DNA from 3 places in the Desulfovibrio piger genome. Region 1 is predicted to be linked to each of the others. Evidence: predicted binding sites of a transcription regulator. Region 1 holds the regulator's gene; each other region holds the start of a gene.
The links. Region 1 encodes sigma-54, which starts transcription at its own class of promoters, with help from an activator protein. Its sites were predicted from a motif close to CTGGCACGGNNNNTGCTT; they were not measured.

Region 1 (4,973 bases):
GGGTCTCGGGCAGGGCATCCACCGGCACGAAGTGGACGGCCACCTGTTCCGGCACGGCCAGGGACACGATCTGCTGCTGCAGAAGGTCCGCGGACATGGCGTCATTGGCAACGATCAGGTGCCGGGCGGCCACATAGGGCAGCCAGCCTTCGATGACCTGCCCGTGCACCAGACGATTGTCCACTCTGAACCAGAGCATACGAATCAATCGCCTGTTTTTTCTTTGTTCCGGGAGCGCAGCATGCTGCCGGCCACGACGATGCCCTTGGTACCGGCCTCTCCGGCCAGCCTGGCCAGCTCGGCCAGGGGCTTTTCGCGGCAGGTGAAGACCTTGAGCAGCATGGGCAGGTTGACGCCGGTGACGACTTCCACATGATGGCTCCCCAGCAGGGAGAGGGCCAGGTTGGTGGGGGTGCCGCCGAACATGTCGGTGAGGATGATGACCCCGGCGCCCTTGTCCAGCCGCTGGGCGGCATCATCCAGACGGCGCACGGTCTCGGGCACTTCCTGGGCGATGTCCACGCTGATGGAGGTGCAGTCGCTCAGGGTACCAAGGATGAACTCCGCCGTGCGCAGCATGGCAGAACCATAGTCGGCATGGGCAACGACGATGATGCCGACCTGGGTGGAAGATTGCTGTTCCGACATGACATACCTCGCGCTGGAACTGAAATTTCTGCAAAATGCAGCATGTAATGCCAAGAGTGCCAGCTTTCCTAGCCAAGTTCAAGGTGCCTGTGCTCAAGACTGGCCGGATAATCCGCCTGGCGCAGCATCTGGAACAGGGCCTCGGCCGTGGCCACGGAGCGGTGGCGGCCACCGGTGCAGCCCACGGCTATGGCCACCCGGTAGCGGCCTTCCGCTTCCATCTGCGGCAGCATGAAGCGCACCAGGTCGAAAAGCTTTTTCTCGAATTCCTGCGCTGCCTCGGTGGCAAAGACATAGTCACGGACCGCCTTGTCCTTGCCGCTGAGAGGACGCAATTTCTCTACAAAATAGGGGTTGGGCAGGAAGCGCAGGTCAAAGACGAAATCCGCCTCGCGCGGGACACCATACTTGAAGCCGAACGAGATGACGTTGACACGGATGGCCCGCAGCCTGCCCGGCGTCCTGCTCCAGCGCTTCTGGATGGCACGGCGCAGGTCATGGATGGAAAAACGGCTGGTATCTATGACCAGATCCGCCATCTCGCGCACAGGGGCCAGCCGCGCGCGCTCCTCGCGCAGGGCATCCTCAAGCCCCATGCCCTCGCGTTCCAGCGGGTGCGGCCGGCGGGTCGTGGCGTAACGCCGCATGAGCTCCTGCGGTCCGGCCTCCAGAAAGAGCAGCATGGGCCGGACACCGTGTTCCGCAAGCCGGGCAAGGGCCACGTTGAGCTCTTCCAGAAAATCCTGCTGCCGCATGTCCATGCCCAGGGCCATGCCCCGGAAACGCTCCATGGATTCGCGCCGCATCATGTCCGCCATCTCGGCGGCCAGCCCGGCAGGCAGTCCGTCCACGGTAAAATAGCGCAAGTCCTCAAAGACCTGCAACGCCGTACTCTTACCGGCCCCTGAAAGGCCGGTGACGATGCAGACCTGGACAGGCGTGGCCGCTTCATCGGATGATGTCTGGCTCATGGCACTCTCGAAGGGGCCCCCTTGCGGGGGCCCCGAAGTCTTTACAGGACAGGGTCGATGACGGCATAGCCGCCGATGCGGCGGCGGTACACCACATTGACGCGGTCGGTCTCGGCATTGATGAAGACCAGGAAGTCACTGCCGATGGATTCCAGCTGCATCAGGGCTTCGTCCAGATGCAGGGGCTTGGGCGCAAAGCGCTCGGTGCCCACCACGGCGGGCTCTTCATCGGGATCGGCTTCCAGGTTGTAGGTGAACACGTCCACATTGGCGTTGCGGGCCTGACGGCGCTGTTCCTTGACGCGCGAGACGTGCTTCTTGATCTGGGCCTCGACCTTGTCCACCACAAGGTCGATGGCGGCATACATGTCGGAAGACTGTTCGGAAGCGCTCAGGTGCAGCCCCTCGCCGGCGATGGTCACTTCACAGCGATGCCGGAACTTGTCCACAGTAAGCACAACACCGACTTCCAGTCCGGAAGCCTTGCCAAAAAAGCGCCCCATCTTTTCCATGCGGCGACGGGCATACTTCTTCAGATGATCGGAGGCCTCGAAGTTCTTGAAAGTGAAAGCAATGTTCATAGAACCTCCCGTGGTGCAGGAATCAGAAATGTTCCTTGCGCTTTGAGGATGAGGGGATGTTCAGCGCCGTGCGGTACTTGGCCACCGTGCGCCGTGCGATGTTGACCTTCAACTGTTCCTTGAGCAGCTCGCCGAGCCGCTCATCGCTCAGGGGCGATTTGGGATCTTCAGCAGCGATGAACTTTTTGATCAGGGCCTTGACACTTTCAGAGCCTACCTGACTTCCATCGTCCAGTTCAAGCCCGCTGTTGAAGAAAAATTTGAGCTCGAAGATGCCGTGCGGCGTCGCCACATATTTGTTGGTGGTGATGCGGCTGACCGTGGACTCGTGCATCCCGATATCGTCGGCGATATCCTTGAGGATGAGCGGCGCGAGCTTGGTGACGCCGTCGCGGAAAAAGGGCTGCTGGTGCTTGACGATGCTTTCCACCACTTTATACAGCGTCCGCTGCCGCTGGTACAGACTGCGGATGAGCCAGGAGGCCGAACGTATTTTTTCCGAAACGTAGTCCTTCTCTTTTTCATTACAGGAGGGAACGCCATCACGCAACATGCTGGAGAGCTGCAGATGCGGCAGGCCCTCCTCGTTGAGCAGGATGACGAATTCGTCGCCGACACTGTACACGAAGACGTCGGGGCTCACATAGGTGGGCTCGCTGCTGTCGAAGCTGGCACCGGGCAGGGGCTCCAGGGACTGGATGATGTCCAGGTATTCGCGCAGGCCTTCCATGTCCAGCTTGAACTTGCGCAGCAGGGGCTTGTAGCGGTGGGCCTCCAGGTCTTCCAGATGCGACTGCACCAGTTCCATCAGGATGGGGTCACGGTCATAGCGCAGGTTCTTCAGCTGCACCAGCAGGCATTCGCGGGCATCCCGGGCCGCCACGCCCACCGGATCGAAGAGCTGCACGCGCTCCAGCACCGTCTGCACGGCCTCCGGCGTGGTGGACGCCATCTCGGCGATCTCCTCCACGCTGGCGCGCAGATAGCCCGAAGAACCCAGGTTGCCGATGATGATCTCGCCGATCGCCTTCTGTTCGTCCGTCAGGGTCGAAAGGTGCAGCTGCCAGAGCAGATGCCCTTCCAGCGTGGGCTTGGCCGAATAGCGGGCCTCCAGGGGGGAGATCTCTTCCGCGATCTCCAGCTCCCGGCCCTGCGAGGTACGCGGCGTGCTGGCGAACTCGCCAAGATATTCCTCCCAGTCGGCATTGCGGGACAGATCCGCGTCATAGACTTCGTCCTGGGGCTTCTCATGCCGGGGCTCTTCCTGGTCCTGCTGGGCTACGGGCTCATTGGCCGGGGCCTCTTCCAGGAAAGGATTCTCCAGCAATTCCTGCTGGACGGTCTCCAGAAGTTCGACACGAGAAAGCTGCAACAGCTTGATGGCCTGCTGCAGCTGGGGGGTCATGACCAGCTGCTGCGACAATTTGAGTTGTTGACGAAGTTCCAATGCCATGGGGTGCTATCCTGTCAGTAAAAATTTTCTACTTTTCAAATACCATGCCACATGCTGCACCAATAGGCAAGGGAGGCGGGCTTGCGAGCATAAAAAAGGGAATATTTCAAGTCATTGCATAAAAAAAGGACGCCCCGCGCCGGCGGAGCGTCCTGAACGGCTTTTCGTGCACAAAAGCCCTATTTCCTGTGGTTGTCCTTGGCGGCCTTGATGAATTCACGGAACAGGGGATGCGCCGCCATGGGGCGGGACTTGAATTCGGGGTGGAACTGGCAGCCCAGGAACCAGGGATGGTCGGGCAGCTCCACGATCTCCATCAGGGAGCCGTCGGGAGCGGTACCGCTGAAGACCATGCCCTTCTCTTCCAGCAGATCCTTGAAAGCGTTGTTGAATTCGTAGCGGTGGCGGTGGCGTTCCTCCACCAGCTCCTTGCCGTAGGCCTCAAAGGCGCGGGTACCGGGGATGATCTTGCAGGGGTAGGCGCCCAGACGCATGGTGCCGCCCTTGTCGCTCTCGGCATCGCGCTTTTCCAGGTTCTTGGTGCGGAAGTCGAACCATTCGGTCATCAGGTAGATGACCTTGTGGGCGCTCAGGGGATCGAACTCTTCGGAATTGGCGTCTTCCAGGCCGGCCACATGGCGGGCGAACTCGATGACAGCGCACTGCATGCCCAGACAGATGCCGAAGAAGGGGATGCGGTTTTCGCGGGCATAGCGGATGGCGGCGATCTTGCCCTCCACGCCGCGATAGCCGAAGCCGCCGGGCACCAGGATGCCGTCGCAGCCGGCAAAGGTGGCGGCCACGTTGCTGTCGTCCACGTTCTCGGAATTGACGTAACGCAGGTTCACGGAAACGCGGTTGGCCACACCGCCGTGGATCAGGGCTTCGTGCAGGCTCTTGTAGGCTTCCTTCAGGTCCACATACTTGCCCACGATGGCGATGGTCACGCTGCCCTGGGGATTGGCGCAGTCGTAGACCAGCTTCTTCCAGTCTTCCAGATGGGCGTTACGCGCGGGCAGTCGCAGCATGATGGCCACTTTCTGGTCAAAGCCCTCCTCATAGAAACGCAGGGGCACTTCATAGATGTTGCCCACATCCACGGAGGAGAAGACGGCATCCTGGTCCACGTTGCAGAACAGGGCGATCTTGCGGCGCATCTCCTCGGGGATGCTGTGCTCGCAGCGGCAGAGGATGATGTCGGGCTGGATGCCGATGGAAAGCAGCTCCTTGACGCTGTGCTGGGTGGGCTTGGTCTTGTGCTCACCGGCGGCCTTGAGGTAGGGCACCAGCGTCAGGTGGATGTTCAGGCAGTTGTCACGG
Region 2 (4,973 bases), 840 kb from region 1:
CCAGCCACAAGGTCACGCTGGCTTCCGACCAGGAAGGCCTGAGCCGCAAGCTGCTGGAGGCCCACACCAGCGCGGGCCTGACCCCGCCCAACCTCAAGGACGTGCTCGAGGAGCTGGGCGTGAGCAGCAAGGAGGCCGCGCCCGTCCTGCGCCTGCTGTGCGAACAGAAAAAACTGGTGCGCGTCAGGGACGGCCTGTACTACAGCAGCGAAGCCGTGGACGAGATCCTGGAAAAGGTGCGCCTGTGGTTCAGCGACCATGAGGATCTGGACGTGGGCGGCCTCAAGGAGATCCTGGGCCTTTCGCGCAAGTACCTCATCGCCCTGCTGGAGTTCATGGACAGGGAAAAGATCACCGTCCGGGTGGGAGACACCCGGCAGTACCGGGGCCGTTAGGGGCAGGGATGCCTGCCCCCGTCCGGTGGCCGGAAGGCCGCCGCCCGAGGCCCGACCAACAACAGCGTCATGCTCCGGCGGCCGCGACCGCGGCCGCCCGTGTCCGGGCGGGAGGCTCCGTCCCCGGACGGCACAAGGTTTGAGACGCCCGGCGTTTCAAACGCCAAATGCTCTACAAGGAGAGTCTATCATGGCACAGAAAATCCTGGTTATCGGCGGCGTTGCCCTGGGTCCCAAGGCGGCCTGCCGCTGCAAGCGCCTGATGCCCGACGCCGAGATCACCCTGGTGGATGAAAACCTCTTCATCTCCTACGGCGGCTGCGGCATCCCCTACTATGTGTCCGGCGAGGTCAACAACCTCGACGACCTGCGCGCCACGCCCTACCACACCGTGCGTGACCCCGAATTCTTCCGTACCATGAAAGGCATCACCGTACGCAACCAGACCCGCGCCCTGGCCATCGACCGCGCCGCCAAGACCCTGCTGGTGCGCAACGTGGTCACCGGCGAGGAAGAAAAGCTGCCCTACGACAAGCTGGTGCTGGCCACCGGCGCCACCCCGCGCATGCCTCCGGTGGAAGGCCACGACCTCAAGAACGTCCTGACCCTCACCCGTCTGGAAGCCGCCGACGCCATCCGCAAGGCCTGCGAACACGGCCAGGTCAGCGAGGCCGTCATCGTGGGCGGCGGTTTCATCGGTCTGGAAGCCGCCGTGGCCCTGTCCGACATGTGGGGCGTCAAGGTCAGCGTGGTGGAAATGATGGACCAGATGCTGCCCGGCGTGCTCTCCCACAATATGGGCAAAATGGCCGCCCACGACTGCGAGGCCCACGGCCTGTCCGTCTACACCGCCGAAAAGGTCGTCAGGCTGGAGGGCGAGGACGGCGCCGTGTGCAAGGTCATCACCGACAAGCGCGAGCTGCCCGCCCAGCTGGTGATCTTTGCCGCCGGCTTCCTGCCCAACGGCCAGCTGGCCAGGGACGCCGGTCTGGAAGTGGCCCCCTTCGGCGCCATCGTGGTCAACGAAAAGATGCAGACCAGCGACCCCGACATCTACGCCGGCGGCGACTGCGTGGCCATCAAGAACCTCATCACCGGCAAGCTGGGCTACCTGCCCCTGGGCAGCATGGCCAACCGCCAGGGCCGCGTCATCGGCACCAACCTGGCCGGCGGCGACGCCAGCTTCCCCGGCTTCGTGGGCACCTGGGCCGTGAAACTGTTCGACATGTCCTTCTGCGGCGCCGGCCTCACCGTGGAACGCGCCCGCAGGGAAGGTTACGACGCCATCTCCGTGGCCGTGGAACAGCTGGACCGCGCCCACTTCTATCCCGAAAAGCACATGATGAGCCTGGAACTGGTGGTGGACAGGAGCGACCGCCGCGTGCTGGGCATCCAGGGCGCCTGCACCGCCGGTGACGCCCTCAAGGCCCGCGTGGACGCCGTGGCCGCCGTGCTGCAGTACGGCAAGCCCACCGTGGAAGACATCTCCAACCTGGAGGTCTCCTACGCGCCGCCCTTCGCCGCCGCCATGGACGTGGTCAACGTGGTGGGCAATGTGGCCGACAACGTGCTGGCCGGCCGGGTGAAGCCCATCACCGCCGAAGAGTTCATGGACCTGTGGAACAAGCGCGCCGAAAACAATGTCTTCTTCATCGACGCCCGTCCCGCCAAGGCCGGGCAGGCCGTGCAGGCCCAGCACCCCGAATGGCACTCCATCTCGCTGGAAGAAATGCCCAGCCGGGTCAGCGAAGTGCCCAGGGACCGTCCTGTGGCCATCATCTGCAATACCGGTCTGCGCGCCTATGACAGCGTGCTGATCCTGGCCCGCAACGGCATCACCGACGTGGTCAACGCGGCCGGCGGCATGCAGGCCGTGCTCAAGACCGGCGGCAAGATCTAGCCACCTGTCCCTGTGACCTGTCCAGGGGGCTCCCGTCAGGGGGCCCCCTTTTTTGTGCCGGCCTGCGGGCCCGCCTCCTCCCGGAGGGCGGGCGATGCCCCGGGACGCGCCGGAGGCCCCGCCGCGCCTGCCCGTTGCACCGCTTTTCCGGCCTGCCGCCGGAGACCGCTCCCCCGGGGCGCCCGCCTGCACCCCGGTCCCCTCCCTGTCGTACCGGGGGCTGGGCCCGCCCTGCCTGCCCGACCTGTCCCGCCCAGGAGGGAAGGGCCCTCAAAGGCTTGCGCGGCGCCGTTTTGCGGGCTATGATCACATGACACATTTCATGGGATTTTCCGTAGTTGCCTTTTGTCGCCCTTTTTAGTAGGCAGCCTGAAGAGAGACAAAGGCGGCGGTCACGCGTCCTGCGGGGCCGCAGCGGTTCCATATCGTCCTAAGTCCTTTGTTTCTCTTGCAAAAATGCCTGTGCATTTTTTTTCACAGCCTGACCACATTAGACTGTTCAAACAAACAATTTTGTGGTAGGGCTCATCCATTGCGAACAGGCACGGTCCCGGCCGTTTTTTTCGGGCTTCTTCCGCCCGGGCCGCTCCGGCCCTCATGCCCCGGCATGATGCGATGGATCCTCTCTGTTTGCACAAGAAAGACCACCGGCCTGCCGGTGTGTCCATTCCGGAAAAACATGCGCGCCAAGATAGACGCGCAAGGAGGAACAGATGGCGAAAATGAAAACCATGGACGGCAATAACGCCACCGCGTATATTGCCTACGCTCTGTCGGACACGGCTGCCATTTACCCCATTACCCCTTCGTCCGTCATGGGCGAAGTCATGGACGAAATGGCCGCCAAGGGGTGCAAGAACCTCATGGGCCAGACCGTGACCGTGCGTGAAATGCAGTCCGAAGCCGGTGCCGCCGGTGCCGTGCACGGCATGCTGGCCGCCGGCTCCCTGACCAGCACCTACACCGCTTCCCAGGGCCTGCTGCTCATGATCCCCAACATGTACAAGATCGCCGGTGAACTGCTTCCCGGCGTCTTCCATGTTTCGGCCCGTGCCCTGGCTTCCCACGCGCTGTCCATCTTCGGTGACCACCAGGACGTCATGGCCTGCCGCCAGACCGGTTTTGCCTTCCTCTGCTCCTCCTCGGTGCAGGAATGCATGGACCTGGCCCTGGTCGCCCATCTGTCCGCCCTTGACGCCAGCGTGCCCTTCTGCCACTTCTTCGACGGTTTCCGTACCTCCCACGAAGTGCAGAAGATCGAGACCATCGACTACGAAGACATCCGCAAGCTGGTGCCCTGGGACAAGGTCGAAGAGTTCCGCGCCAATGCCATGAACCCGGAACATCCCCATATCCGCGGCACCGCCCAGAACCCCGACATCTTCTTCCAGAACCGCGAAGCCAGCAACCTGTACTATGACGCCGTGCCCGGCATCGTGCTGGAAAACATGAAGAAAGTGGCCGCCATCACCGGCCGCAAGCATCGCCTGTTCGACTATGTGGGCCATCCCGAAGCCGACCGCGTGATCATCAGCATGGGTTCCTCCTGTGAAGTCATCCAGGAAACCGTCAACTACCTGAACGAACGCGGCCAGCGCGTGGGCCTGGTGAAAGTGCATCTGTTCCGTCCCTTCTCGGCCGAACACCTGCTGCAGGCCATCCCCGCCACCGCCACCACCATCACCGTCCTCGACCGCACCAAGGAACCCGGTTCCCTGGGCGAGCCCCTGTACCAGGACGTGTGCACGGCCTTCATGGAAAAGGGCGAAGCTCCCACCATCGTGGGCGGCCGTTACGGTCTGGGCTCCAAGGACTTCACCCCCGGCATGGCCAAGGCCGTGTTCGACAACATGCTGGGCCTGGCCCCCAAGAACCACTTCACCGTGGGCATCAACGACGACGTGACCAACCTGAGCCTCGACGTTGAAGAAGAGATCGACACCGTGCCCGCCGGCACCGTGCAGTGCAAGTTCTTCGGTCTGGGCGCCGACGGCACCGTGGGCGCCAACAAGCAGGCCGTCAAGATCATCGGCGACAACACCGACATGTACGCCCAGGCCTACTTCGCTTACGACTCCAAGAAGTCCGGCGGCTTCACCGTGTCCCACCTGCGCTTCGGCAAGAGCCCCATCCAGTCGTCCTACCTCATCACCCAGGCCGACTACATCGCCTGCCACAAGGCCGCCTATGTCACCCAGTACGACATCCTGGACGGCATCAAGGACGGCGGCACCTTCGTGCTGAACTCCAACTGGTCGCTGGAAGACATGGAAAAGCACCTGCCTGCTTCCATGAAGCGCACCATCGCCCGCAAGCACCTGAAGTTCTTCAATGTTGACGCCGTTGCCGTGGCCCAGGAAGTGGGTCTGGGCGGCCGCATCAACATGATCATGCAGACCGCCTTCTTCAAGCTGGCCAACGTCATCGACTTCGACAAGGCCGTGGCCCTGCTGAAGGAATCCATCAAGAAGACCTACGGCATGAAGGGCGACAAGATCGTCAACATGAACATCGCCGCCGTGGACAAGGGCATGGACGCCTTGGTCGAGATCAAGTACCCCGAATCCTGGGCTGACGCCACCGAAGGCGCCGAAGTCTGCCATTGCGGCGACGACGACTACATCGCCGGTGTGGTGCGTCCCATCCTGGCCCAGCGCGGCGACAAGCTGCCCGTGTCC
Region 3 (4,973 bases), 1.3 Mb from region 1:
CCGCGGCCCGGGTCAGGAAGAAGACGGCCAGCAGGGGCAGGTCGGACTTGCGCCGGCGCAGGGGGGGCGTGCGGATGGTGATGACGGCCAGGCGGTAATAGAGGTCCTCGCGGAAGGAGCCTTCCTGGGCGTCCTGCAGCAGTTCCGCATTGGTGGCGGCGATGATGCGGGTGTCGAAGGGCACGTCCTCGTCACTGCCCAGGGGACGGATCATGCGGGTGGAAAGGGCCCGCAGCAGGGCCTGCTGGACCTTGGGGGCCGCGTTGCCGATCTCGTCCAGCATCAGGGTGCCGCCCTCGGCCGTGAGAAAGGCGCCCTTGCGGGGCTGGCGCGCTTCGGTGAAGGCGCCCTTGACGTGGCCGAACAGGGTGTCCATGAGCAGGTTCTCGTCCAGGGCCCCGCAATTGATGGTGATGAAGGGGCCGTTGGCCCGGGGGCTGGCCTGGTGGATGGCCGCCGAGACCAGCTCCTTGCCGGTGCCCGTCTCGCCGATGACGAGGACGTCGGCCATGGTGGGCGCGGCCTTGAGGATGTTGGCGCGCAGGTCCTGCATGGCGGCGGAGGTGCCCACGAGGCCGTTCTCGGGGATGTCGTCCAGTTCCGGCATGTTCTCGGCGGGCTCGCGGGCCCAGCGGGCGTCCTGCATGAGCTGCTGGTTGAGCTGTTCCTCCTCGCTGCGGCGCAGGCGGTGGAGCAGGGCGTTGATGGCGTCCTTGAGCTGCTCCAGCTCGCGGGGCATGGGCGGCAGCACCAGCGGGTTGGAGCTGTGGCTGTCGATGCGCAGGTTCACTTCATTGGACAGGCGGCGCAGGCGTTTGGTGGTGCCGCGTGCCAGCCAGGCCAGGCCCAGGCCCAGCAGGCAGATGCCGGCCAGCAGGCAGATGCCGTAGATGCCGACGATCTGGATGCCGGTGCGCGTGGCGGTGAAGCTGGTGTCCAGCACGGCCAGGCCGCCCATGATGGTGCGCGGGCTGTCGGGGTTGGCGGCAAAGGTCACGGGCGCGAAGCTGACGCCTTCCACGGGGCTGTTCTCGTGCCCCCAGGCATCGCTGTTGTCCAGGAAGATCTGGCCGGAATGCCCGCCCTGGACGCTGGAGACCATGGCCCAGTAGTTGACGTGGTTGGGGCCGGGCCGGAAGGCGGTGCTGAAGCCGGCGCGGCCGAACTCGCCCTGGAAGCCCGCGCGCAGCGAATCGCTGTTGAGGCGGCCGCTGGCCTCGTCCGCGTCCAGGTTCTCGGACTGGAAGAGCATCCAGCCCTGGTTGTCGAAAAAGATGCTGCGGATGCGGGTCTCGTCATCGGCGGTGCGCAGGGGCGCGGCCGACGAGGAGAACATGCTGATGGCGTCACGCAGGACGGTCAGGTCCAGGGAGAGGATGAGCATGCCCTGGAAGACGCCCTGGGCGTCATAGATGGGCGTGGAGAAGCGGATGACGTAAAGGGGGATGCTTTGCACGGAATCGTTGAGCGGGACCATGGAATAGACCACTTCCAGGGGCTGGCTGACCTGCACATGACCGGGCCGCTGGGCCGCGCTCAGACTGGTGAAGGGGTTGCCCACGGTGGCGGAGGCGATGTCGGGAGGGATGGAGATGATCTCGCCGCCGTAGCTGAGCAGCAGATAGCGCTGGGAAGGATCCGTGCCCATGAAGGCCACCTCGCGGTAGCGCAGGCCCTCGGCGCGCACGCGGAACTGGAGGCGCCGCACCATGTCCTTGGGTTCCATGGAGCCCGCGGCCAGGATGAGGAGCTGGTTCCTGGTCTCTGTGAGAATTTGCTCAAGCGAAAGGCTCATGGCCTGGGCCTGCAACTGGGCATTGCGGGCTATTGCGCGGTTGACGAGGGTCTCGATACTGCGTCCCGTTGCGAGGAAAACAAGCAATAAAATCAGCGTCAAAAGCGGCAAACCAAGCAAAAGCACCCGGCCTGTCATGCTGCGGTTGACGAAGAAGCGGGTGGTATCCAGCGAATTTCCCAGGACGGGTCTGGTCCAGCTGCGCATACATCCTCCCGATAACGCAAAAAGCGTGCAACTTTCCCGAAAATCTATCCGCAATGCGCAGTTTTCGCAAGGGGAAAAAAACTTCGGAGTGTTGCCAGTCAACGATTTTCGGCATTTTTAGTGAAACTGGCACGGGTGTTGCTTAAAAAGAGCATGTGAAGTTTGGGACGAATGGTCCTGCCGTGGGACGCAGGATCTGGATGTAACAACCCCAAGACCCGGAGGAGAACATGAAAATGATGCGCAAGCTCTGGACAGCCATTGCGGGCAGCTTCGTCATGCTGCTGGTCATGATGCCTTCCCTGGCCCTGGCTGCCAAGAAGGCCGCGGCGAACGTGGTCATCGTGGCCGATACCCGTCGCCTGGATGGGCTCATGCTGTGGTGGGCGCAGATGTACAATGACAGCCATCTGTACTTCACCATCCTGACCATCATCATCATTCCTGTGACCGGTTGTATCTTCGGCATCCTGGCCGACCTCGTCATGTCGCACATCGGCATCGACCTCAAGCACCGCGAGCTGGCTGAACACTAGGCCGGAAGGGAGGAAAACATGGATTGGTTGTATGTTTTGATGCCCATTTCCGGCGTGACGATTTTCTGGCCCGGTCTGATCATTCTGGGCCTCGGCGTCGGCATCATCGGTGGTTTCTTTGGTATGGGCGGTGCCTGGATGGTTACCCCCGGTCTGAACATCCTCGGCTTCCCCATGGCCTTCGCCGTGGGCACCGACATGGCCCACATGGCCGGCAAATCCCTGATCTCGACCTTGCGGCACGGCAAGTTCGGCAACGTTGACTACAAGCTCGGTCTGACCATGCTGGTCGGTACCATCGTGGGCGTGGAACTGGGCGCCCAGATGCTCATGTGGCTGGAACGCCTGGGTTCCGTCGACCAGGTCGTGCGCTGGCTGTACGTGGTGCTGCTGATCGCCATGGCCTGGATGGTCTTCCATGACGTGGCCCTGCGCAAGAAGAAGGAACGCGAAGCCGCTGCCCGCGGTGAGGAACTGTCCAAGACCGCTACCGGTATCGACTGGGCCTCCAAGCTGCACGCCATCCGCATTCCCCCCATGGTCCACTACCACGCCGCCGGCATCTACTGCTCCATGTGGCTGCCCGTCGTGATGTCCCTCGCCACTGGCTGGCTGGCCGGTATCCTCGGTATCGGCGGCGGTCTGATCCGCATGCCCGCCCTCGTGTACCTGGTCGGTTGCCCCACCCACGTGGCCGTGGGTACGGACCTCTTCGAAGTGGCCATCTCCGGCCTGTACGGCGCCGCTTCGTTCACCTACAAGGGTCGTGTTGAACTCGTGGCCGCCCTCATCATGCTGATCGGGGCCGCCGTGGGTGCCCAGATCGGCGCCGTTGCCACCAAGTACATCAAGGGTTACGGCATCCGCGTCGCCTTCGGTACCGCCGTGCTGGGCTGCCTCGCTTCCGTGATCCTGAAGCTCATCCAGCCTTACTTCCCCGCCTACTCCGGCTTCATCAATGGCGTGGCTACCGTGGTGGTTCTGGGCTTCGTGAGTGGTATCTCCATCTACATCGCCGTCCGTATGGTGCAGGGCGCCAAGGCTGAACTCGCAGCCAAGAAGCGCCAGGGTTAAGGAGGCAGCACATGAGAATGCGTAACGTAATTCTGACTCTGGTACTGGCGCTCAGCCTCGGTCTGACCGCGTGCGAATTCGGCCAGGTGGAACAGGGCCGCTGCGTGGCCTTCAACCCCGAAACCAAAACCCTGCTGGTGGTGCTGGACGTCAACCATGACCAGCTCAACCCCCACTACTCCGGCGGCATCCATGAGTACACCCTGCCCGCCGACCCGGCTGAAATCGGTCCCCTGCCCGTCCCCGGCGGCCGCGTGATGTTCGACCTCGACAAGTCCACCGTCACCATCTACAACCCCGCGACCAAGGCTCTGGAAGTCCTGAACGTGCAGTTCACCGATGTGGAGAAGGGCATCAAGCGCACCCATCCCAAGGTGCAGGGCAAGACCTTCCCCATCATCGACAAGGACAAGATGACCGTGACCGAATACTCCGGCCGCCTGCAGGCCCTGGTGACCTTCACCATCCCTGCCGACAAGCTGGACATGCCCCCGGCCACCTGGGAAGCCGGTGACGAAGTCCGCATGTACTACAAGGAAAATGCCAAGCATCAGGCCCTGCGGTTCATGAACATCACCCGCACCAACATCTTCAAGAAGTAAGCAACAGCAGCATCCACAACCAGGGGGGCGGCCCCTCCGCCCCCCACCCCTCCCTCCAGACGAGACTGCCGTGAAGACCCTTTCCCGGCAGTCTTTTGATAAGAGACCCTCTTCCCGCCAAGGAGCCCGCCATGACCAGCAGCTACAAGCGTTCCCTGTATTGCAGCATCGTCCGCATCGCCGCCAACGTGGTGATGATCGCCGCTGTCTTCCTGGGCATGTACATGGCGTCCCGTGCTCCCATGTCCTCCATGGGCACGTTCTGCCTCTGGTTCTTTGGCATCTCCATCCCTGTCTGGATGGGGGCGTTCGCCCTGATCCGCAAGATCCGCCAGCTGTATGCCGATGAAGGCGCCACCTACATCGAACTGCCCCGGCAGGGCGCCAGCCTGGTCTACTGGCGGGTGCTGGAACAGCCCCGGGACCGTCTGGGGATCGTTCGCTGACATTCGCCTCCGGAAAAGCCCGCCGCCCTCCGTCCCCGCCGCTTTGGGCCGGGGCCCGAAGCGGAGGCGGCGGGCTTGCCGGAAGGCCCCTCTTCTTCTAGACTGTTCCCATGAGCGACACCCCCCTTTCCTTCTGGCAGACATTGCCGGCCCTCAAAGAACGCCAGCGCCGCACGGGCCTGCTGGCCGCCCTTGTGCTGGGGCTGGCCGTCCTCGTCCTTGCGGACGGTCTGCAGGGCCTCATGCGGGCCGGATCCAGCCATCTGGACATCATTGCCGGGCAGGGCACCATGCTTTCCGGCCCCATCGGCAT

Region 2: nifJ (pyruvate:ferredoxin (flavodoxin) oxidoreductase) is a predicted target of sigma-54. The motif match lies at 2,835-2,852, and genes of this name have one in related genera.
Region 3: DESPIGER_RS07220 (DVU0150 family protein) is a predicted target of sigma-54. The motif match lies at 2,129-2,146, and genes of this name have one in related genera.

Annotation. Positions count from the first base shown of each region.
Region 1 covers NZ_LT630450.1:285,195-290,167, reverse strand. The annotation lists gene DESPIGER_RS01510 (PTS sugar transporter subunit IIB) at 1-199, opposite strand, end outside; gene DESPIGER_RS01505 (PTS sugar transporter subunit IIA) at 205-648, opposite strand; gene rapZ (RNase adapter RapZ) at 717-1,619, opposite strand; gene hpf (ribosome hibernation-promoting factor, HPF/YfiA family) at 1,661-2,200, opposite strand; gene rpoN (RNA polymerase factor sigma-54) at 2,223-3,653, opposite strand; gene DESPIGER_RS01485 (CTP synthase) at 3,833-4,973, opposite strand, start outside.
Region 2 covers NZ_LT630450.1:2,254,107-2,259,079, reverse strand. The annotation lists gene selB (selenocysteine-specific translation elongation factor) at 1-395, shown strand, start outside; gene DESPIGER_RS10115 (FAD-dependent oxidoreductase) at 586-2,295, shown strand; gene nifJ (pyruvate:ferredoxin (flavodoxin) oxidoreductase) at 3,009-4,973, shown strand, end outside.
Region 3 covers NZ_LT630450.1:1,556,592-1,561,564, reverse strand. The annotation lists gene DESPIGER_RS07225 (sigma 54-interacting transcriptional regulator) at 1-2,002, opposite strand, end outside; gene DESPIGER_RS07220 (DVU0150 family protein) at 2,233-2,538, shown strand; gene DESPIGER_RS07215 (sulfite exporter TauE/SafE family protein) at 2,557-3,612, shown strand; gene DESPIGER_RS07210 (DUF4881 domain-containing protein) at 3,624-4,214, shown strand; gene DESPIGER_RS07205 (hypothetical protein) at 4,346-4,660, shown strand; gene DESPIGER_RS07200 (hypothetical protein) at 4,771-4,973, shown strand, end outside.